Regions from separate parts of the Maridesulfovibrio gilichinskyi genome, predicted to be linked through region 3. Evidence: predicted binding sites of a transcription regulator. Region 3 holds the regulator's gene; each other region holds the start of a gene.
What was found. The regulator sigma-54, encoded in region 3, starts transcription at its own class of promoters, with help from an activator protein. The targets are predictions, from matches to a motif close to CTGGCACGGNNNNTGCTT.

Region 1 (5,383 bases), on a different contig from region 3:
GGTCGAATACTGAGGCACAAGTTTACCTACAGGTGTTTCAAGAACACATGCTCCGGAAGGTGAACAAATATGGACAGATCCATTCGCGTACATTTCTATAGGCCCTGCAACAGGAACATCACCTAATCTTGTTTTGCATAAATCCATGTCCAATCTCCCTTCTAACAACTAAAAATTATGCTGAATTAGTTAAAATACACTATATGAGATATTACATTTAAATGTTTACATGCTATTTTCACTCATGCTTATTTCTATTTTTCAGAATTCAAGGTCAACTCAACGAGCTCTCCTTTGGTGAGCGGACGCATTAATTCACATGAAAGTTTTCGCACAGCCTGCGTAAGAGCGGAAAGATTACGCTCAGAAAAATCTTTTACAAGCGGCGCAATTTCACCGTCGCTTAATGCCGAAGCGACTGCTGACTTACCGCTCTTACCGCCGACTGCGAGCTTACGGGTTTTCCCTACAAGCTCAGGATTATATGGTTCAAAGAGTTCAGGTGATTTACTTAATGCATGTGCGTGCAAACCGGATTCACAGGCGAAAATATCAGTTCCAACTACCGCTTTAGTCCGCGCGATAGTCACTCCGGCCGCGCTGGAAACAAAGCTGCAAAGATCCACAAGCCCTTCTGTAGAATATGGATGGTTCTCATTATTAAGCGAAAGATATGCAATCAACTCTTCCGTGGCGGAGATGCCGGACCGCTCACCTATTCCCAGCACGCTTACATCCACATATTTTGCACCGGCCCCAAGGGCAGTTACCGCATTTGCGGTCGCCATACCGAAATCGTCATGGCAGTGGACGGCAAAATCAATATTGATCTGACTGCTGAACAACTGCACCAGATTTTCAGTAGCTTTCGGAGTAAGTTGCCCGAGTGAATCCGCAAGACGAATGCGCGAAGCTCCCGACACTTTTGCAAGTAACGCCACGGTCAGAGCAAAAGCTTCATCAGCTCTTGAAAGGTCTTCCAGTCCGATAGAAACATATCTAAGACCGTGGTTCTTAGCCGTCTCAACCGTTTTAGTTAGTTTTTTGAGTAATCCTGCCCGATCAAGGCCAAGCCTCTTCTCTATATGAAGGTCTGAAACCGGAACACCTATATTAATGCGGTCAACAGGAAGCTTTGAAACTGTAATAACATCTTCTTCGCGGCAGGGACTCCAGACACTGAATTTTGTATTACCGTTTAATGAGCGTCCATATTCTGCAAGTTCCTGCAAATCTTCCTGCCCTACCCAGCCCAGTTCTACTTCATCTATTCCAAGAGCTACAAGCCCTGCGACAATGCGTTTACGAGTATCAATATTAAAATATGCGCCGAACAACTGTGCGCCTTCTCTGAGTGTTGTATCTATCAACATGTCATGGCTCCTTGTCGTTAGTAGATAATCATTACTAAGCACAATCAATGCCAATGGGCGCCATTCGTATATTATCTTGTAATAATACGCTTATTTTAAAAACACATCCTACTTCAATCTACATACATTTTTGTAGGAAACTACACTAACGTATGTAGTTTATGTCGCTACCCACGTTTTATGTAGATTCTTTCTAGGCCCCGTTGAATGAATTAATACCGTTATATTAGATAGTTAACTTGCAAAACCTAATTTGGCACGCCAATTGCCTTATGTGAATCAGCATCAACGTAAATTTTAAAATATAAACCCTTGGAGGAGTATCATGAAAAAGATGAGAAAAGTCGCAATTTACGGAAAAGGCGGTATCGGCAAGTCTACAACTACTCAGAACACTGTTGCCGGTTTGGCACAGATGGGACGTAAAATAATGGTTGTAGGCTGTGACCCTAAAGCTGACTCCACCCGTCTTCTTCTTGGTGGTCTAGCTCAGAAATCAGTTCTCGATACTCTTCGTGAAGAAGGCGAAGACGTAGAACTCGAGGATATCCGCAAGCCCGGTTACGGCGACACTTGGTGTGTTGAATCCGGTGGTCCTGAACCAGGAGTAGGTTGCGCCGGTCGCGGTATCATCACTTCCATCAACATGCTCGAAAATCTCGGTGCTTACGAAGAGTCTGAAGGACTCGACTACGCATTCTATGACGTTCTCGGCGACGTTGTCTGCGGTGGATTCGCAATGCCTATCCGTGACGGTAAAGCAGAAGAAATCTACATCGTATGTTCAGGTGAAATGATGGCAATGTATGCAGCCAACAACATCTGTAAAGGTATTATGAAGTATGCTCAGTCCGGTAGCGTCCGTCTCGGCGGTCTTATCTGTAACTCACGTAACGTTGATAACGAAAAAGAGATGATCGAAGAACTTGCTAAAAAGATCGGCACACAGATGATCTACTTTGTTCCTCGTGACAACGACGTACAGCGTGCAGAAATCAACCGTAAAACTGTTATCGAATGGAATGATAAAGTTCCTCAGGCTGATGCATACCGCGGTCTTGCTAAAGCTATCGATGACAACACAATGTTTGTTGTACCTAAACCTCTTGAAATTGAAGAACTTGAACAGCTCCTGCTCGACTTCGGTCTGCTGGAAGTAGCTTAACACTTACCCCTTTTAAAAAACATTATATTCAAATCGCACCATAGGAGAGCCAAATGATGATCATGGTAAGAGCAATAGTTAGACCGGAAAAAGCAGACGCAGTTCTGGCAGCACTCATGGACAACGGATTTCCGGCTGTAACAAAATATTCAGTAGCAGGTCGCGGTAAACAACGCGGTATCAAAATCGGCGAAGTTACCTACGACGAAATTCCTAAAACCATGCTCATGAGCGTTGTTAAGGCTGAAGATAAAGATTTCGTCATCAGCACCATCATGGACGCTGCAAGATCAGGAACCAAGGGAGCTTTCGGAGACGGTAAGATTTTCGTTTCAGAAGTTGGCGATGTCTACACTATCAGTTCCGGCGTAAAGGAAGGCGCTGCAGAGGGAGAGGCATAATGCAGGAAATCATCGCCATTGTGCGGATGAACATGATGAACCGCACCAAAGCAGCACTTGATGAAGCAGGCGTAGATGCCTACTTCGCTCACGAAGCTCAAGGCCGGGGAAAAGGATTCGTTAACTCAGCGGTCCTTGAAGGAGCAGAAAGCGGATACGAAGAAGCCGCAGCTGTTCTCGGTGAAAAAGGTAAGCTTTACCCTAAACGCATATTAACAGTTGTCGTTCCAGATGACCTCGTCGATGACATTGTTGAAGCTATCATCAAAGCTAACCAGACCGGAAAACCCGGTGACGGCAAAATCTTTGTAACTCCTCTCGGAGATGCAGTACGCGTCAGAACCGCTGAAAAAGGCAAAAAAGCTATCGTTTAGTTCCAAGGAGATTGCAAGATGACAAAAACGACAAAAATGGTGCAGTGGAGCCCCACTGATATTAAGGACGAGCTTCTCAAGAAGTATCCTCCTAAAGTGGCCCGCAAACGCGCCAAACAGATAATGATTAATGAAGCGGTCGGCGCTGATACATCCCCTGAAATCGTAGCCAACGTTCGTACCATTCCAGGCATCATCACAATGCGCGGCTGTACTTACGCAGGTTGTAAGGGCGTTATCATGGGACCGACCCGTGACATCGTAAATATCGTCCACGGTCCTATCGGTTGCAGCTTTTACGCATGGCTTACCAGACGTAACCAGACTGATGCTGGAAAAGACGGCGAAAACTATATTCCATACTGTTTTTCAACAGATATGCAGGATCAGGATATTATCTTCGGCGGGGAAAAGAAGCTCGAAGCAGCGATTATTGAAGCTTACGAACTGTTCCACCCTAAAGGTATCTGTATTTTCGCAACATGTCCTGTCGGCCTGATCGGTGATGACATTCACGCTGTAGCAAGAAAGCTGTCTGCCCAGTATGAAGATTGTAACATTTTTGCTTTCTCCTGCGAAGGATACAAAGGTGTTTCTCAGTCAGCCGGTCACCATATTGCTAACAACCAGGTCTTCACTCACCTTGTAGGTGAAAATAAAAAATCTCCTGAAGGTGAATATAAAATCAACCTTCTCGGTGAATACAACATCGGCGGTGATGGTTTTGAGATTGACCGTATTTTCAAAAAATGCGGCATCACAAACATCTCAACCTTCTCCGGTAACTCAACATACGACCAGTTTGCCTCTGCTCAGCATGCCGACCTAAGCTGCGTAATGTGTCACAGATCTATTAACTACGTAGCGGACATGCTGGAAACTAAATACGGCATTCCATGGATCAAAGTTAACTTTATCGGCGCACGAAGCACTGCTAAGTCTCTGCGCAAAATTGGTGAATACTTCGGCGACCCTAAACTCATCAAAAGAATTAATGATGTAATCGCTGAAGAAATGCCTGAAGTTGAAGCAGTAGCAGAAGAAGTACGCACCCGTACCAACGGCAAGACTGCTATGATCTTCGTAGGTGGTTCACGTGCACATCACTATCAGGATCTGTTCGCTGAAATGGGTATGAAAACCATCTCTGCCGGATATGAATTCGCTCATCGTGATGACTACGAAGGACGTGAAGTAATACCAAGCCTGAAAGTAGACTCTGATTCACGTAACATTGAAGAATTAACTGTTGAAGCTGATGAAAAACTCTTTAAAGCGCGTAAAACTCCTGACGAAGTTAAAGCCCTTGAAGAAGCAGGATTCAAGTTCAAGCATTACGAAGGTCTTAATAAAGACATGGATAACGGTTCCATCATTGTTGATGACCTTAACCAGTATGAAGCCGAAAAACTTGTTGAAATACTTAAACCTGATGTTTTCTGCGCCGGTATTAAAGAGAAATTCTCAATACAGAAACTGGGCGTGCCTATGAAGCAGTTGCACAGCTATGACTCCGGCGGACCTTATGCAGGATTCAAGGGAGCGGTTAACTTCTACAAAGAAATCGACCGCCTCGTCGGCAGCAAGGTCTGGAGCTACATGAAAGCTCCTTGGCAGAAGAACCCCGAACTCACCGCTACGTTCGTGTGGGAATAACCAGAAGAGAGAATTAATATGTTACTCAGACACACCCCCACAGAAATTACTGAACGTAAGGCCCTGATGATCAATCCGGCTAAAACATGCCAGCCTATCGGCGCCATGTATGCGGCTCTGGGCATCCACGGATGTCTACCTCACAGTCACGGTTCACAGGGTTGCTGCGCTTACCACAGATCAGCTTTAACAAGACATTATAAAGAGCCTATTTCTGCTGCAACAAGCTCCTTCACCGAAGGTGCATCAGTATTCGGCGGACAGGCAAACCTGCTTCAGGCAATTGATAACATCTTCACTGTTTACGAACCGGAAGTAATTGCTGTGCACACAACCTGCTTATCTGAAACAATCGGTGACGACCTTAAGCAGATCGCCGACAAAGCTCAGAAAGAAGGCAAAATTCCCGAAGGC
Region 2 (5,383 bases), on a different contig from region 3:
AGAAAAGGTGCTGCTCTTTCCACTTTAGGATGGCAGGCTGTTTATCGCCTGCTGGCTCCTGAAGATGAACTTGCAGTTGAAAGGTTTTTTCTTGGTGATCCGGGACAGCCTTCTGTTTCCATGGACAGTGACAAAGAACTGTCCGAGTTTCCCCTGATCGGCTTCAGCATAAACTTCGAGGAGGAGTATCTCCACCCCGTAAGAATGCTGAAAGATTCGGGCGTTCCGGCTTTATCGTCGGAACGCCCGGGCTTCCCGCTGGTTATGGCCGGAGGTCCGGTTGCATTTTTAAATCCTGCACCGATAGCACCCTTTTTCGATCTTTTCTGGGTAGGAGAAGCCGAAGCGGGACTTAAGGATTTATGCCTCGAACTTAAACGGCATATCTACGACGGCGGAAGCAAGAATGACTTTCTTGAACTTATCAAAGACAGACCTGGAGTATACGTTCCCGCAAAAACGTCAGGCAAGGTCAAAAGAGCTCTTGTTCCTCCTGCTCCTTGTGGAGAGAACGATCACGTTCCTGTTCTGTCAACACCGGCATATTCCTGTTTCATAAGTCCGGAAGCTGTTTTCAAAGACATGTTTCTGGTTGAAGTGAACAGAGGCTGCCCTTACGGGTGCAGGTTCTGCGCGGCAGGGTACATCTATAGACCTCCAAGGCACGCCTCTCTTGACCAGCTTAAAGAGATTGTTGAACTGGCAGATCCTCCCAAAGTGGGTCTAGTAGGAACGGCTCTTACAGACTGGCCTGATCTAATCCCTTATATTGAATGGCTCAAAAACAGAAAAACCAAATTTTCTTTATCCTCAGTCAGAGCTGACGGGTTAACCGTAGAACTGCTCGATATTTTGCGGGCATCCGGCGTCCGCACTGTCACTCTGGCTTTAGAAGGTGCAAGTAAGCGGCTGCGTGACAGTGCAAGCAAGAACCTTAATGAAGAAGACTTCCTGCGCGCGGTAGAACTTTGCGCTGCCAAGGGAGTAAATCATTTACGGATGTATATTATCGTAGGATGGCCCGGTGAAACCGATGCAGATTACGAAGAATTTGCTTCCATGCTTGAGAAGATCGATCAGGCGCGCAGTCGCGGACAAGGTAACAAGAAAAAACAATTCATGCGCATTACCTTAGGCGCCAGTTGCCTCGTACCGAAACCTTGGACTCCGCTTCAGTGGACAGCCATGCCCTCCGAAACAGAACTTAAAAATGTTCTGGCTAAAGTGAACTCACTTACCAAAAAATATAAAGGCGTAACATTCTCAGGCGATTCACCATTTCAAGCAAGACTTCAAGGTATTCTTGCCCGTGGCAATGAAGAATTGCATAAATTTATCATGATAGCCGCTGAAGAAGGCGGCTGGAAAAAAGCTTTCAAATACTACGAAGGCGACCTTGAAAAATTTATTGACCACAATCTGGATAAAAATGATCCCCTGCCGTGGGATTTTATTGAAACAGGTATAAACAAGTCTTACCTGTGGCGCGAATGGGAACGATACCTTAAAGGGGTTATGACTCCTCCATGTCCTCCGGAAGGATGCGCACAATGTAAAGCCTGTGGAATGCACAAATGGCTTACAGATAATTCCGATATTATTTAAACAGCTTGCACCAATCCCGTATTACGCTGCACTTGTGCAATATATGTGCAGTTAATTGCACCAAAACATATTCAACACAATCCCCAATCCAACATAACTCATTGATATTACCACACTAAAAGTTTTGGCACGTATACTGCTGTATACTTCTCCGAGAGGGCAACAACATTTAACTGTAGGAGATTATATGAAGAAAAAAACTTTGATCCCACTAGCAATTGTATTTGTATTATCGATGGCCGCAGTAGCCATGGCAGGCGGTGGTTACCATAATGGATATCATAATGGAGGCAACTGGGCAGCCTTAAACCAGCTGGCACCTGAAAAACAGCAGTTAGCTCAGGAAATTATTTCTAAATACGAAACGACTTTCCGTACACTCAAAAATGAACAATGGGCTAAACGTACAGAACTTGATGCTCTTGTAAATTCAGGTAAAGCTGACAAAGCGACTATCCACGCAATGGTAAAAGATCTCTCTGATGTAAGAGAAAAAATGTTTACTACTCATCAGAAGATGGCTGATGAACTTGAACAGGTTACAGGGCTTGTTGTCCCCGGACCTGGAAACGGACCAAGAGGCATGGGTATGATGCAGAACGGAAACAGAGGTATGATGCAGAACGGCTACGGAGGCTGTGGCAACAACCAAAATCCAAACTGCAATCCACAGCAGGGATGCCCCCGCTTTAACTAATAACTTTATTAAACGTTCATCTACACAAAACAGGAAAACGGGTAAAAAGGAGGACATATATGTCCTCCTTTTTTATTAATTCTCTTTCTAATAAGATAAGAGTTACGTATACATAATAGAACACATTAAAACTGATTCAGTTTCCTGTAACATTTAATTTTAATTTACCAAAAGGATAGGAGATTTTTAATGCTTAGAAAAATAACATCATTAATCAGTTTCTTTGCGATTATCGTCCTGTCTCTAACAAGTATAATTCTTTATTTAGTACCACAAGGACGCGTTGCATACTGGGCGGACTGGACATTCCTTGGGCTTAGTAAAGACCAATGGGGCTCCATCCATATCTGCACAGGAGTGCTTTTTCTTTTTGCTTCAATCATCCATATCTGGCTTAACTGGAAACCCATTATTGCATATCTTAAGAAAAAATCCTCCACATCAAATTTCTCATCAGCAGCATTTTTTATCAGCATTCTTCTCACCCTGTATGTTGCAATAGGATCATTAACAGGGCTTCCACCTATGAAGCAGGTTCTTGAATTTTCTGCTTACCTTAAAACTCAAGGCGAAATGAAATATGGCAATCCTCCGTATGGACATGCCGAACTCAGTTCTCTTGCCGTATTCTGCAAACGCATGGGACTTGATCTTGATAAGGCTGTGGCCTCAATTAAAGGGGCGGAGATAGAAATTGAATCTACAGCGCAATCAATCAGAGCTATTGCGGACAAAGCCGGACTTACCCCCAAAGAACTCCACGAAATTATTTTAAAGGATCAGCCTGAGCAAAGAACCAACATGAACGCAGGCGGGCCGCTTAATCAATCCGGCATGCACCAAGACTCAGGTTACAACAACAGCGGAAGCGGCATGGGCAGCGGAATGGGAAGCGGCGCGGGAAGCGGACTCGGCAAATTGACACTCGAAGAATATTGCGAGAGACAAAATCTTGATCTCAATACTGCTCTTGGAATACTTAGAGAAAAAGGTGCTGTTGTTGACAAGTCCACAACCATCCGTGACATTGCAGGCATGTTGAATATGACATCACCTCGTCAAATTGGAATACTTTTACACCCTTAAACATAAACCAGACTAGTTAATGGAATTAAGCTCACAAAGATCACAAAGATTGCCGCTGGCTTTAGCTCTTCTGGCTCTGCTGCTGCTCGGCGCAGGTTCTCTCTACCTTACGTGGCAAAACCTGCGCCAGATGCAGCAGACTGTGTTTGAGCATATGCTTCTTTCAGCAAAGTCCATTACCCGCGGGCTTGATATTCAACTTGCGGACGGAATGCGCAGAATGCGCTGGCAGGGAATGCATAATCAGCAAGCTCGTGAAAATCTTGTTCCGGCGGCAAGAGAACTTTTTCAGGAAATGGTCGCACAGGGCGATCTGCTTTTTATCGGACTGTACGGCCCGGATGACAACCCCTTAGTCGTGGTAGGACAAAAAGATGCATCCACCACGTTCACTCCCCCCACGCCTATTTTCAACATGATCCGCTCGCTCAATGAAGCAAGCACTCCGGTTGTTATCAACGGAAAAGCAGCCCTGCTTTATGGTACGCAAGGGCAGCCTCATCTACTAAGACTCTATGGACAGAAACATAACAGATTTCTTCCGCCTCAAGAACAGCAAACCTATATTCTGCTCGGGTTAAGTGCAGAAAAACATCTTGCACAATTTAAACAGTACAGGCGAGCAGCCCTTATGCAGACCGGCTATATTTTCCTCGCCGGATTTGTCTTATGGTTACTTGCAGTCGCCTATTTTCAACGCAGAGAAGAAGACAAGCAAATTATTAAACTCGAAAGATTTCAGACAAATCTTCTCGATAATATGCCTGACGGACTGCTGACCCTTTCACCGGATGAAACAATTTTAGCAGCTAACGGCTCAGCACACTCCCTGATGGACAGCCCGGAAGGAAAATCCCTTGCAGGACTAAGCTGGAAGACCTTCTCCTTTGAATCTATTCAAAAATTCAGGCGCGGTGATGTCTTATGGGAACATGTAAAACTCAATGGAAAGAATCTGGAATTAATTTTCTTTCCATACTTTGAAAGTTCCGAAGAGCACAGAACAATGGTTATCATCAGAGACAGGACAGATATAGCCGAACTTGAAGACGACCTTAATGAAGCAAGAAGACTCGCATCCATAGGATCACTGGCAGCGGGGGTCGCCCATGAGATACGCAATCCGCTCAGCTCATTACGCGGATTTGCTCAGCTATTTGCCGATAAACTGAAAGACGAGAAGCCTTACGGAACTTACGCCAGAACCATGCTGGAAGAAGCCGACCGTCTAAACAGAGTTGTTACCGACCTGTTATATCTATCAAAACCTCATGAGCTGGATCAGCAATCCGTTGATTTAAATGATCTGTGTGAATCCATGAACACCCTGCTTGGATTCGATCTGGAGCACAAAGGGGCCATACTTGACCACAACCTTGAAACGCATGAAGTTTATGCAGACCCGGATGGAATCCGTCAGGTTCTTTTAAACCTTCTGGTAAACAGTCTGGATGCTGTGCCTGAAGGAGAAGGACAGATATTTATCAATGCGAAGGGCAATGATCACGGGGTATGGATAAGTGTCTGCGACAACGGTCCAGGTATGCCTGAAGATGTCCGCAAGCATGCTCTTGAACCTTTCTTCACAGATAAACCGAAAGGGACCGGACTCGGGCTTGCCATAGTCAACACAATCATGCGCGGCCACAGCGGCAGGGTAACAATACCTTCCTCAGCTGCAACAGGGACGTGCGTAGAACTTTTCTTTCCCAGTATTCGCAATGAAGGATCATAATATATGACCACGACAACTAAAAATGTACTTATTGTAGACGATGAACCATCGCTCAGACTGCTGATACGGGCGGTGCTTGAGGATGACGGCTGGACTGTGCACGAAGCGGTTTCAGGCGAACAGGCTCTTGAAATGCTTCCGTCTCTTACGCTCAATACCGCCTTGATTGATATGCGGATGAACGGTATGGACGGCATGACTCTGCTCACCGAAATACATGCAAGAGTTCCGGGCCTTCCGATAATTATGCTCACGGCCTA
Region 3 (5,383 bases):
AAATTATGGGATCATGTTGAAGGTCATTATGAAGATATGAGGCTTCAATCTGATAAGCTGGATTTCAATCCTAAAGAAAATCTCATTTTTCTTGAAGGGAATGTAAAAGTTCAAAGCCCTTCGATCTATATTAGTTCTCAAAAAGTTAAAGTTGACTTAAAAACCAGAGAAATAATGATTGAAGACGGAGTGGAAGCCCTTATAGCACCTGATACGGTAGCAATGCCATAGTAGAAGCGAGTATAAATTGAGTAGCATATCTGAAAATAAATCATTGTTTCGCAGTTTCTGTCAGGCTGCATTCACGGCCTTTGCATATACTGCTTCGGCACTTATTTGTGCGGTATTATTTTTCCCTTTTTTTACAACTGATTCTATAGCCCATGCTGCAAAGGCAGAGCTTATGATCACTCAGTCTATCGCTAATATTAGAGAAAACCCTGATTTGAAAGCTGAAGTTGTCTGGGTTTTATCACCTGCGGAAAGTTTCAGTGTCGGTAAAGAGAAAGGCGGATGGCTCCCTGTTTATCCGGCTTCATCAAATTTGTCAGACTCACTTGTCGGTTATATTTCTAAAAAAATTGTTGTTCCCGCTGCTAAAAACAGCCCCGTCGTTGACTGGGGTGATGTCAGATACGTGGGAACCCCTCTTGAGTATCACGCAGAGCGTTCTTTAAAATCAGCTGTCGCCGGTAAATTAGCAGAAGGCGATAAAATTAAAGTCGGCTTTTTGCATGGCGGCTGGTACGCAGTTTTTAATGCTGACAAACCTGTTGTTTCGGAAAATGATGCTCTGGGTTTTGTTAAGGAAAGTTCTGTTAATATCAATCTTGATGATGCCAGAATTAGATATGCTGTACGAAAAATAAATGTAATTAAAAAGCCTGTTGCATCGTCTAAAGCTGTAGGCGTTCTGAATCCTGGGTACCGTGCACAGGTCGGGAAAGAAAAGGGCGGAATGTACGCTCTTTATCGTATAGATACTATGGTAAAAGAAGATACTCCGGTGTGGGGATATGCTTGGGGACCATTTCTTGCTGCTTATCCTAAAAATCTGGAAAAGAAAAAAATGGCGGGAATTGATACCCGTAAAGCTGAGCTGGAAGCTGAACAGAAAAAGAAAGAAGTTGAACTGAAAGAACGCGCCGACTCGCTTGCTTCCATGGATAAAGCTATGGATGCGGTTGTAAACGCACCGATTGTGACTAAATCAATGTTTGCTCAGGCTGTTCTTAATGTCCGTTCCGAACCTGATGTTAAGTCGCTTATTGTGGACAAACTTGAATTAGGGCAGGCGGTACTCGTCGGACCTGAAGAAGGTAAGTGGTTCCCTATTTTTAAGGCCGGAGATACTCCTGATAGCAAAATGGAGATAGTCGGGTATGTTTATAACGCATATTTGAGTACAGAACCTCCTGCAGAAGTTAAAAAGGAAGCACCCGCTAAGAAACGTGTTCCAGGCGGCCCAGATGAAGTGCCTATTAAAATCACTTCCAAAAAGATGACTTTCAGTGAGAATAAGAATCAAATCACTTTTTCCGGCGATGTAACAGTTGTAAGACTTGATGTTACCTTAACGTCGGATACTCTTACCGCTATGTTAAAATCAGGCGGAGATTCTCTTAAAGATACCCAAAATAAAATTAAAGAAATTATAGCAACAGGCAGCGTAAATGTTGTTATGAATAATCGCAAAGGTTCATGCGATAAACTGACTTTTGTTGTAGGTGATTCGATTATCCTTATGGAAGGGAATGCAAAGCTGCAAGACGGTCCTAACTTAGTTCAAGGTAATTTGATCAAGTTTTATCTGAAAGACAACCGTTCTGAAGTTGTCGGTGGTGATAAGCCTGTTGAAGCAATCTTTTTCACTCCTAAAAATGTCGCTCCATAGTTTTTTATTAACAAATTTTATAGGATTTATATGTCTTCGATAATCGCCAACAAGCTGGTTAAAAACTACGGACAGAAAGAAGTTGTTCGCGGTATAAGCTTAAATGTTAAAGAAGGTGAAGTTGTAGGTTTACTTGGTCCTAACGGAGCAGGTAAAACCACCACTTTCTATATGCTTGTGGGTGTTGTTAAGCCTACTTCCGGCGATGTTTATCTTAATAAAAATCAGATCACCCGCTGGCCGCTGCATGAAAGAGCAAGGCATGGAATCAGTTATCTTCCGCAGGAAAGTTCTATATTTAAGAAGCTTTCAGTTCGTAAAAATCTGGAAATTATTATTGAGCATACCGGTCTTTCCGGTAAAGCAATCCCTATGCGGGCGAATCAGCTTTTGGATCAGCTCGGAATTTTGCGGCTGGCAGAACAGAAAGCTCTTTACCTTTCCGGCGGTGAGCGCCGCCGTCTTGAGATTGCAAGGGCTCTTATTAATGATCCCAAATTCATTCTGCTTGATGAGCCGTTTGCAGGGATTGACCCTATCGCGGTTATTGAAATTCAGGATATCATTTCTTCGCTCAAAGATATGGGACTCGGAATTCTTATTTCAGACCATAATGTCAGAGAAACATTAAGTATCTGTGACCGGGCTTATTTGGTATATGAAGGGCGCGTAATTTTGAACGGTGCTCCGGCGAGCATTGTAAAAAATTCCAAGGCACGCCGTTTATACCTCGGAGACAGTTTCAGTCTCTGATTTCTTGCTGCATGCTTTGTTTACGATCATATTCCCCCTTTTGGCCGGAAGATTTTGCGCGCATTCTGACCATTTTATCTTATCGGTTCTTGCTATAGCCCCCACTCAATTTAAGTAAATTTACCAATGTAGATTTACACTGACGCAGAACATTGGTACACTTTTTTCATGTACAATTTTAAAATTTGAAAGGTCCTGAAATTACGGATAAATATGTACTAATTCTTGCATGAGCTTCCTTAGTGTGGCATACTTAAATCAAGCTCAACGACAAGAAAAACATTTTTTTTGAAAATTTGTTGAAGGCCAATTTTATTGATCTGAATAATGTAAAAGATACTGCTTAAGCATATCAGAGGGTGGCAGGAATATATGGGACTGGAACTTAGACAACAATTAAAGCTTTCGCAGCAGCTGGTGATGACTCCTCAGTTGCAGCAGGCAATTAAATTGTTGCAGCTCTCCCGATTAGAACTGCTTGATACTGTTCAGCAGGAGTTGCTTGAAAATCCTATACTTGAAGAGGCTGAGGCTTTAGAACGGACTGACAGCCCTGATACTGAGGCAGGAACCGCAACGGCAGAAGATATTGCTATATCCCGTGAGGCTGACTGGGATAATTATCTCGGCGAATTTTCCAGTACTTCCAAGCAGGCCGGAACTAAAGAAACGGAGTCTCTTGACGAAGGGATGTCTTTTGAAGCACGGATGACCAAGGCAACCACACTTGAAGGTCATTTATCGTGGCAGCTGTGTCTTTCAAATTTTACAGAGAAAGAGCTTGTTGTCGGTGAGTGTATTATAGGTAATTTAAGCAGTAATGGGTTTTTACGAATTGAATTAGATGATATTTGTGAGACATGCCATGCCGAAATGGAAGATGTTGAAAGGGTTCTGAACCGAATTCAAAGATTTGATCCTGTCGGAGTTGCAGCCCGTAGCCCACAGGAATGTTTGCTTATTCAGCTAGAGGTTCTGCGTCTTGATGATGACCCTATCCTTGTTTCGCTGGTTAGAGATCATTTAGAAGATTTAGAGAAGAATAGATACAAGCCTCTTGCTCGAAAGTTTAAGCTTAGTATGGAAGATCTCAAGAGCTATATTGACCTGATGCAAACTCTTGATCCTCTTCCCGGTTCAAGTTTTTCTGGGGGAGAGTCTTTCTATGTCAGTCCTGATGCTTATGTATATGAATATGACGGAGATTTTGTTATAGTCCTGAACGAGGACGGTCTTCCAAAGTTACAGATGAATTCATTTTATGTAGAAACGCTGGCTTCGACAAAGGGAGAAGACAAAGAATATTTTCAGGAGAAGATGCGCTCAGCGCAGTGGCTTATGAAGAGTCTCTACCAACGGCAGCGTACTCTTTATAAGGTTCTGGAATCAATAGTCAGATTCCAAAGAGGTTTTTTTCAGGAAGGAGTATCAAAGCTCAAACCGCTTATTCTTAAAGAGGTGGCGGAAGATATTGAAATGCATGAATCTACAGTAAGCCGAATTACGACAAGCAAGTATGTGTCGACTCCGCATGGGATTTATGAGCTTAAATTTTTCTTTAACAGTGCTCTCGGACTTGATGACGGTTCGCAAGTCGGGTCCGAATCTGTTAAGGCTCTGATTAAGTCTTTGATAGGCGAAGAAAATAGTAAAAAACCTCTGAGTGATGAAAAAATAGCCGAGATGCTCAAGATTGAACTTGAGGTCAACATCGCCAGACGGACTGTAGCAAAATACAGAACTGCAATGGGAATTAAATCCTCATCCAAGAGGAAGCAGGTATTCTAGCAGTTCAGTAGAAAAGCATATTCACCCTTTACTCAAGGAGGATTCATATGAATGTTGCATTTACTTTTAAGAACTTTGACCCGTCTGACCATTTGAAGGAATATGCGAACACCAGGTTTACTAAGCTTGAAAAGTTTATAACAAATCCTGATAATACTGAAATGCAGGTCAACTTGTCTGTTGATAAGATCAGACACGTTGCAGATGTTATTTTCAGCTCCGATAATATTCATATCTCGGCATATGAAGCATCGGATGATATGTATTCAACTGTAGATTTGGTCCTTGCCAAGCTTGAAGTTCAGCTTAGACGTATGCGTGATAAGATGAGAGATCACAGACGTATCGAAGCTGCCCCCGGGCGTATGGACGTAATCAGCTTCACAACTGAGGAAGACGAAAAGTCTGAACCTACGATTGTTGAAACTGATCAGTTTGTGCCAAAGCCCATGTCTGTAGAGGAAGCCGCTATGCAGCTTCAGACCCTCGACCATGAATTCCTTGTTTTCAGAAATGCAGATACTGAAGCTGTTAATGTTATTTACCGTCGCAAGAATGGCGACTTTGGGTTGATTGATCCGGGATATTAATTGATGATAATAAATGATAATTTAGATAAGGAGCTGGTCCTTTTTGAACTTGAAAGTTCTGATAAGGAAGGCGTTCTGAGAGAAATGGTGACAGTACTTAATGCTAAAGGTGTTAAGCTAGATGTTGAAACCGCTCTCAAGGTCCTTATGACTCGTGAAAAATTAGGAACAACCGGTATAGGGGATGGCATTGCCATCCCCCACGGTAAATTGGACTGTCTTGAAGATATCTTTGTAGTTGTCGGTAGAAGCGGCAGCGGGATTGATTTTGAAGCTTTAGACGGTGAACCATGTCATATTTTCTTTATGGTTCTGGCTCCTGATCAAGGCGCCGGTACTCATTTGAAAGTACTTGCTC
Region 4 (5,383 bases), on a different contig from region 3:
CCTTCGATTCCCGGTTTAGGGCCGATTATTAAAAATCTTGTCCAGTTATCCGGAAAATCTTCTACAGCTTCGGACACAACATGAAGTCCGAAAATATTAGCCAGTTTGATGTTGCCCAAAGCTGCGCAGGTATCATCACCCTCTGCGACCATTGAAGCCGCCTTTGCAGTGGAATCAACCGCTTCCAGCTTCACATCAGGAAGATTGCTTCGCAACCATCCGGCGCACTGTTCCAAAACTTTTATATGTGAATATACTGTATTAATCTGATCCAGGCCTGCCCCTTTGGTAATGAGCGCATGGCTGATACGGCTATACAATTCATCCTGAATATACACGGGGTATCGCATGAACAAATCAACATTCTGCCCGACTGTTCCTGCTAGAGAATTTTCAAGGGGAATTATACCTAAATCGGCTTCACCTTTGGAAACGGCTACAAAAATGTCTTCAAAATTATTTTTCGGGACAAGGTCAGCCTGACGTCCCATGTGCTCTAATCCTGCAAAGTATGAAAATGTCCCTTCAGGTCCCAGATAGACTACTCTTTCAGGACGCTGCAACCTGCGTGATGAAGAAATAATCTCGCGATAAATGCCCTCAAGATGTTCACTTGGAAGCGGACCGGGATTACGCTCTGTCAAACCTCTGAGAACTTCCTGCTCTCTAAAAGGTTTAAAAATCTGATCTGCGGAACCTGCTTTGAGCTTACCTACCGAAAGAGATGCGGCAGCTCGCTTATTGAGAAGCTCAAGTATCTCAACATCGAGTGTATCAATTTCTTCTCTTAAGTGATTCAAATTCTTTTTGCTGGATTCTGACATTCTATTATTCCTCAACAATCTCTTCAGTAATACGCATTCCGAAATGGCGTCCAGCATCATCAAGACGGCACATAATTTCATCGCCGGGCTTGATTGTGACTACGCTTACAGGCTCGCCTTCACCGCTTACAACTCTTATTGTTTCTGCATTCTGCAAAAACACTTTACCGACAACCGGTCCCTGCGGAGTCTCAACTTCAGCTGTTATGAGCAGCATCGGCCTTACTTCAACTTTGCACCTACCGACTGTTGCAATAGAAGTCTTTCCGGTCGCATCAACGATAAGGACTTCGGTTCCGGCAGTAAGTTCCTGCAAATAAGTTGTTCTGTCTCCTGGCATTTGTGCATAAGCATGCACAGCTCCGGCATTTACTCTGAACGGACGGGCCGCGACATAAGGGTTTGATTCTGTTTCACCGTGAACAAGAAAAGTAAAACCGCTTGAATTACCAACCAGCATACCCTGACCTTTTTTTAGCATGGAGATCGTATCTACGCAGACGCGATGGCCGAGACCCGCAGATTCAATTTTGGTAATCTTAGCTTTTTGTAATTCCATATGGCCCTGACTGAGTTTAAGTTCTGCAACAATTGTCTTAAGATCATGTGCCGCTTCCGGCAAAACAACAATTGTGTCAGCTCCGCGCTCAAGAACTCCTGCGGCAAGTCTGGCACGGTCCAAAGATTCAGCCTCAAGAGCCAGACTTTTAACCTGTGCAAGAATATTTTCTACAGGAATAATTTCCCACCCTTTTGTAAGGCAGACTTCACGTCCTTCCGTCGCAAGATTTATCGCAATATCTTCATCACTTTTCTGATCAATTGAAACAAGCGGCATATCTTCCGGTGTAATTACAGTAACTCTGCCGAGTTCCGTAATAGCTTTGACATGCTGAGCATCAGCAAGAACAGCGTCGACACCGGACTCAAGAGCTAATGTCAGAAGTTCTTTATCAAAAGGAATCGCTTTAAAAATTATCTTTTTCATCATTATTTCCAATTATGTTATTCGCCGAGAAATTCGAGAGCGGCTTCAACAGTTTCGTCCTGATGAACAACTTTACTGAGAGCTTTTACCAGTTTAACGCGATTCTTATGCTGAAAAACGTTACGCCCGACAGAAAGACCGGAACCGCCTGCGCTGATTGAATCTGAAACCATCTGGAGAAATGCCCTTGTTGTATCAAGCTTCGGCCCGCCTGCAATAACAACCGGAATACAACAACCATCAGTAACACGTCTAAAAGATTCAGGATCACCGGTGTAACAGACTTTAACTATATCTGCGCCAAGCTCTTCACCGGCACGGGCGCAATGAGCAACAACTTCAGGATCGTATTCATTTTTAATTTTAGGACCGCGGGCGTAAACCATAGCGAGAACAGGCATTCCCCAACTGGTAGCCTTGGCGGAAACTTCACCGAGATCGCGGAGCATCTGTGTTTCACTTTCATCTCCGAGATTGACATGAACACTTACGGCATCAGCACCGCGGCGCAGAGCGTCTTCAACAGAACCGACCAGAACTTTAGCATTGGGAGTGGGAGAAAGAGATGTACTTGCAGAAAGGTGAACAATAAGACCTACATCCTGTCCTTCACTGCGGTGTCCGCAACGGACAAGCCCTCTGTGACCTAGAACAGCATTGGCTCCGCCGGAGACCATATCATCCACAGCCTGACGCAGATTCTCAAGTCCTGCGATCGGTCCGACGCTGATACCATGATCCATAGGAACAATTATTGTTCTTTCGGTTTCTCTATTGAAAATTCTTTCAAGTCTGATTTTTTTCCCGATATCCATTTTAGTTCTCCGGTTGTTTAACCTTACTTCAGAACCGCTTTCCTTTGGCGACCTCAGTTAAAAAAAAAGGGCCGCCGGCGAGTTATCGCCTGCGGCCCTTTAGTAGAGGTAGTTTGCTAAGACTTTTTATTACTTACGAGCAAACCTCCACCCGACCACAAGCGTGGGTGCACCAAAAGTAAAAGTAATAAAAAAATGAATGGCTAGCGCCCAGGGTGTTGAAAGTTTGCATAGGAAACACGTAACCATTCTCACCAAAAAGAGTCAACAACTTTATTTATTTTTTTCCTATCATATATAATACTCGATTATTGTTAATTTCGAGCGTCTGGCAAAACGCATACAACAAAATAATTACTTTTTTGTTAATTAGTAGGACATAAAAGTACACAAAAAAGTATATTAATACAGATTTGTAATAGAAAAAAACACCCTCTTTTAAATAAACTCAATTATATTAATAAGTTGAATACTTGGCACGGTAGATGCTTAGATAGCTGCATCCTTAAAGCAATTTACACCCTGGAGGAGGACTTTATGATTTCCAAATTTCCATCAATAGGCCGGAAAATTTCGACCATTCTCGCTGTGCTGATGCTGGCCGCGCCAACCGCGGCTTTTGCTGGGGAAGAATATCTTACTCAGACCCACGCTAACATTTTATGGACCCTTGTTGCCGCCATACTCGTTATGTTTATGCAGGCAGGCTTTGCATGTGTTGAAGCAGGATTCACCAGAGCTAAAAGCGCCGGTAACATCCTAATGAAAAACTTTCTCGACTTTGCTGCAGGTTCAATTATCTTTTTCCTTTTCGGTTTCGGACTCATGTTCGGAATTGATGCTGCAGGTTTTATAGGAACCTCAGGATTCAGTCTGGCAGGAGTAGGTCTGACCAGCCCTGACGCACAGTGGACACTGACCTTCTGGTTCTTCCAGTCTGTTTTTGCCGCAACAGCAGCTACAATTGTTTCCGGTGGTATTGCCGAACGCACAAAATTCAGCAGCTACTTCTTTGTTACTATGATAGTAACAGGGATTATCTACCCTATTTCAGGTCACTGGGCATGGGGCAGCCTCTGGCTCGGAGACTCCGGCGCAGGATGGCTTGAAGGCCTCGGATTCATGGACTTTGCAGGCTCAACAGTTGTTCACTCCGTAGGTGGATGGGTTGCTCTTGCAGGAGCTATCGTAGTAGGACCACGCATTGGGAAATACACTGCTGACGGAAAAGCAAAAGCTATTCCGGGCCACAACATTCCATTAGCATCTCTTGGTGTATTCATTCTCTGGTTCGGTTGGTTCGGATTCAACCCCGGTTCAACAACAACCGCTGACGGTTCAATCGGCCTCATCGCAGTAGTAACAAGCCTCTCCGGTTGTGCAGGTCTGCTCGGTGCAATGATAACATCTTGGATCAAATACGGTAAACCTGATATTTCGATGACTTGTAACGGAGCACTTGCTGGTCTCGTAGGTATTACCGCAGGCTGTGCAACAGTTTCCCCTGCCGGTTCAATCATAATCGGCCTGATCGCAGGTGTTCTTGTAGTACTCTCAATCGAACTAATTGATAAAATATTAAGAATTGATGATCCAGTCGGTGCTGTTTCCGTACACGGTGTCTGCGGAGCATGGGGAACATTAGCTTGTGGATTGTTCACAGTTCCTGAACTTCACGACGGTGTAGGCGGATTATTCTACGGCGGAGGTTTCTCGATCCTGACTACTCAGATCATAGGTGTTGCAACAGTCTTCGTATGGGCATTCGGCGCAGGTCTTATTACCTTCCTGCTCGCTAAAGCATTCATCGGAATCAGAGTAACAAAAGAAGAAGAAATGAAAGGCCTTGATATATCCGAACACGGAATGGAGTCTTACAGCGGCTTCCAGGTCTTCTCTAACGAATAGTCACACAATAGAAAGAGGAATGAAACAAATGAAACTTATTATTGCATATATTCGTCCAGAGTGTCTGACTCCGATTAAACAGGCTCTCTATGCCAAAGGAATCTATACCATGTCCGTAACCAACATTCTTGGTTCAGGTAGACAGGCTGGATTCACTGAGACTTACCGCGGTGTTATTATGGAAGTAAATCTTCTTAAAAAAGTACGCATTGAACTTGGACTTGCCGAAGAAAAAGTTGAGAGTGCCATTGAAGCCATTAAAGCCGGTGCCCAGACAGGTAAAGAAGGCGACGGAGTTATCTTCGTTCAAGACCTTCCAAGAACTATCAGAATCAGAACCGGTGAAGAAACTCTTTAAAATTATGTAAACGCTGACCGGGCTTTCCAGCAATGGAAAGCCCGTTATAAACAGCCCCGATGACCACCCACATCGGGTCCACCCAACCGGTCGAATGGTCTTCCACTCCCTTTCGACCGGTTTTTAATTTTATTTTAAAAAATGCTTAATACACCAACACTATCAATTCATGAAATCATCGAGAGAAATTGCTTGGCAACGATGTTTCAGCCAATCATTTCCATGAGCAGAAAATCCGTGCTGGGGTATGAAGCTTTGACGCGAGGGATCAACCCTTATACTGAGCATGTAATCTCACCGTTAGATCTGTTTGCAATGTGTGAGGATGTCGCGACGCTTACAAAGCTCGATAGAGCCTGCAGATGGAATGCCTTCAAGACCTTCGCCCCCATTTCAAAAAAAAATCGTTCACTCATTCTTTCTGTAAATATTGATGCTGCTGTGCTTGCTAAAAACACTCAGTCTTTGGGCACTACCGGGGAAATGATTA

Region 1: a site for sigma-54 is predicted at 1,627-1,644, ahead of nifH (nitrogenase iron protein). Genes of this name have one in related genera too.
Region 2: a site for sigma-54 is predicted at 1,730-1,747, ahead of B9N78_RS05315 (periplasmic heavy metal sensor). Genes of this name have one in related genera too.
Region 4: a site for sigma-54 is predicted at 3,101-3,118, ahead of B9N78_RS10145 (ammonium transporter). Genes of this name have one in related genera too.

What each region holds. Positions count from the first base shown of each region.
Region 1 is NZ_FWZU01000001.1:966,414-971,796, forward strand. It holds gene B9N78_RS04600 (hypothetical protein) at 1-147, opposite strand, end outside; gene B9N78_RS04605 (LeuA family protein) at 255-1,373, opposite strand; gene nifH (nitrogenase iron protein) at 1,708-2,538, shown strand; gene B9N78_RS04615 (P-II family nitrogen regulator) at 2,592-2,939, shown strand; gene B9N78_RS04620 (P-II family nitrogen regulator) at 2,939-3,313, shown strand; gene nifD (nitrogenase molybdenum-iron protein alpha chain) at 3,332-4,969, shown strand; gene nifK (nitrogenase molybdenum-iron protein subunit beta) at 4,988-5,383, shown strand, end outside.
Region 2 is NZ_FWZU01000002.1:69,849-75,231, reverse strand. It holds gene B9N78_RS05320 (radical SAM protein) at 1-1,605, shown strand, start outside; gene B9N78_RS05315 (periplasmic heavy metal sensor) at 1,793-2,302, shown strand; gene B9N78_RS05310 (DUF4405 domain-containing protein) at 2,492-3,388, shown strand; gene B9N78_RS05305 (two-component system sensor histidine kinase NtrB) at 3,408-5,123, shown strand; gene B9N78_RS05300 (sigma-54-dependent transcriptional regulator) at 5,127-5,383, shown strand, end outside.
Region 3 is NZ_FWZU01000008.1:60,231-65,613, forward strand. It holds gene lptC (LPS export ABC transporter periplasmic protein LptC) at 1-231, shown strand, start outside; gene B9N78_RS17475 (LptA/OstA family protein) at 248-1,894, shown strand; gene lptB (LPS export ABC transporter ATP-binding protein) at 1,925-2,647, shown strand; gene rpoN (RNA polymerase factor sigma-54) at 3,020-4,435, shown strand; gene hpf (ribosome hibernation-promoting factor, HPF/YfiA family) at 4,483-5,025, shown strand; gene B9N78_RS17495 (PTS sugar transporter subunit IIA) at 5,029-5,383, shown strand, end outside.
Region 4 is NZ_FWZU01000003.1:370,447-375,829, reverse strand. It holds gene pheA (prephenate dehydratase) at 1-824, opposite strand, end outside; gene B9N78_RS10155 (3-dehydroquinate synthase II family protein) at 829-1,812, opposite strand; gene B9N78_RS10150 (2-amino-3,7-dideoxy-D-threo-hept-6-ulosonate synthase) at 1,830-2,627, opposite strand; gene B9N78_RS10145 (ammonium transporter) at 3,222-4,535, shown strand; gene B9N78_RS10140 (P-II family nitrogen regulator) at 4,564-4,893, shown strand; gene B9N78_RS10135 (EAL domain-containing protein) at 5,035-5,383, shown strand, end outside.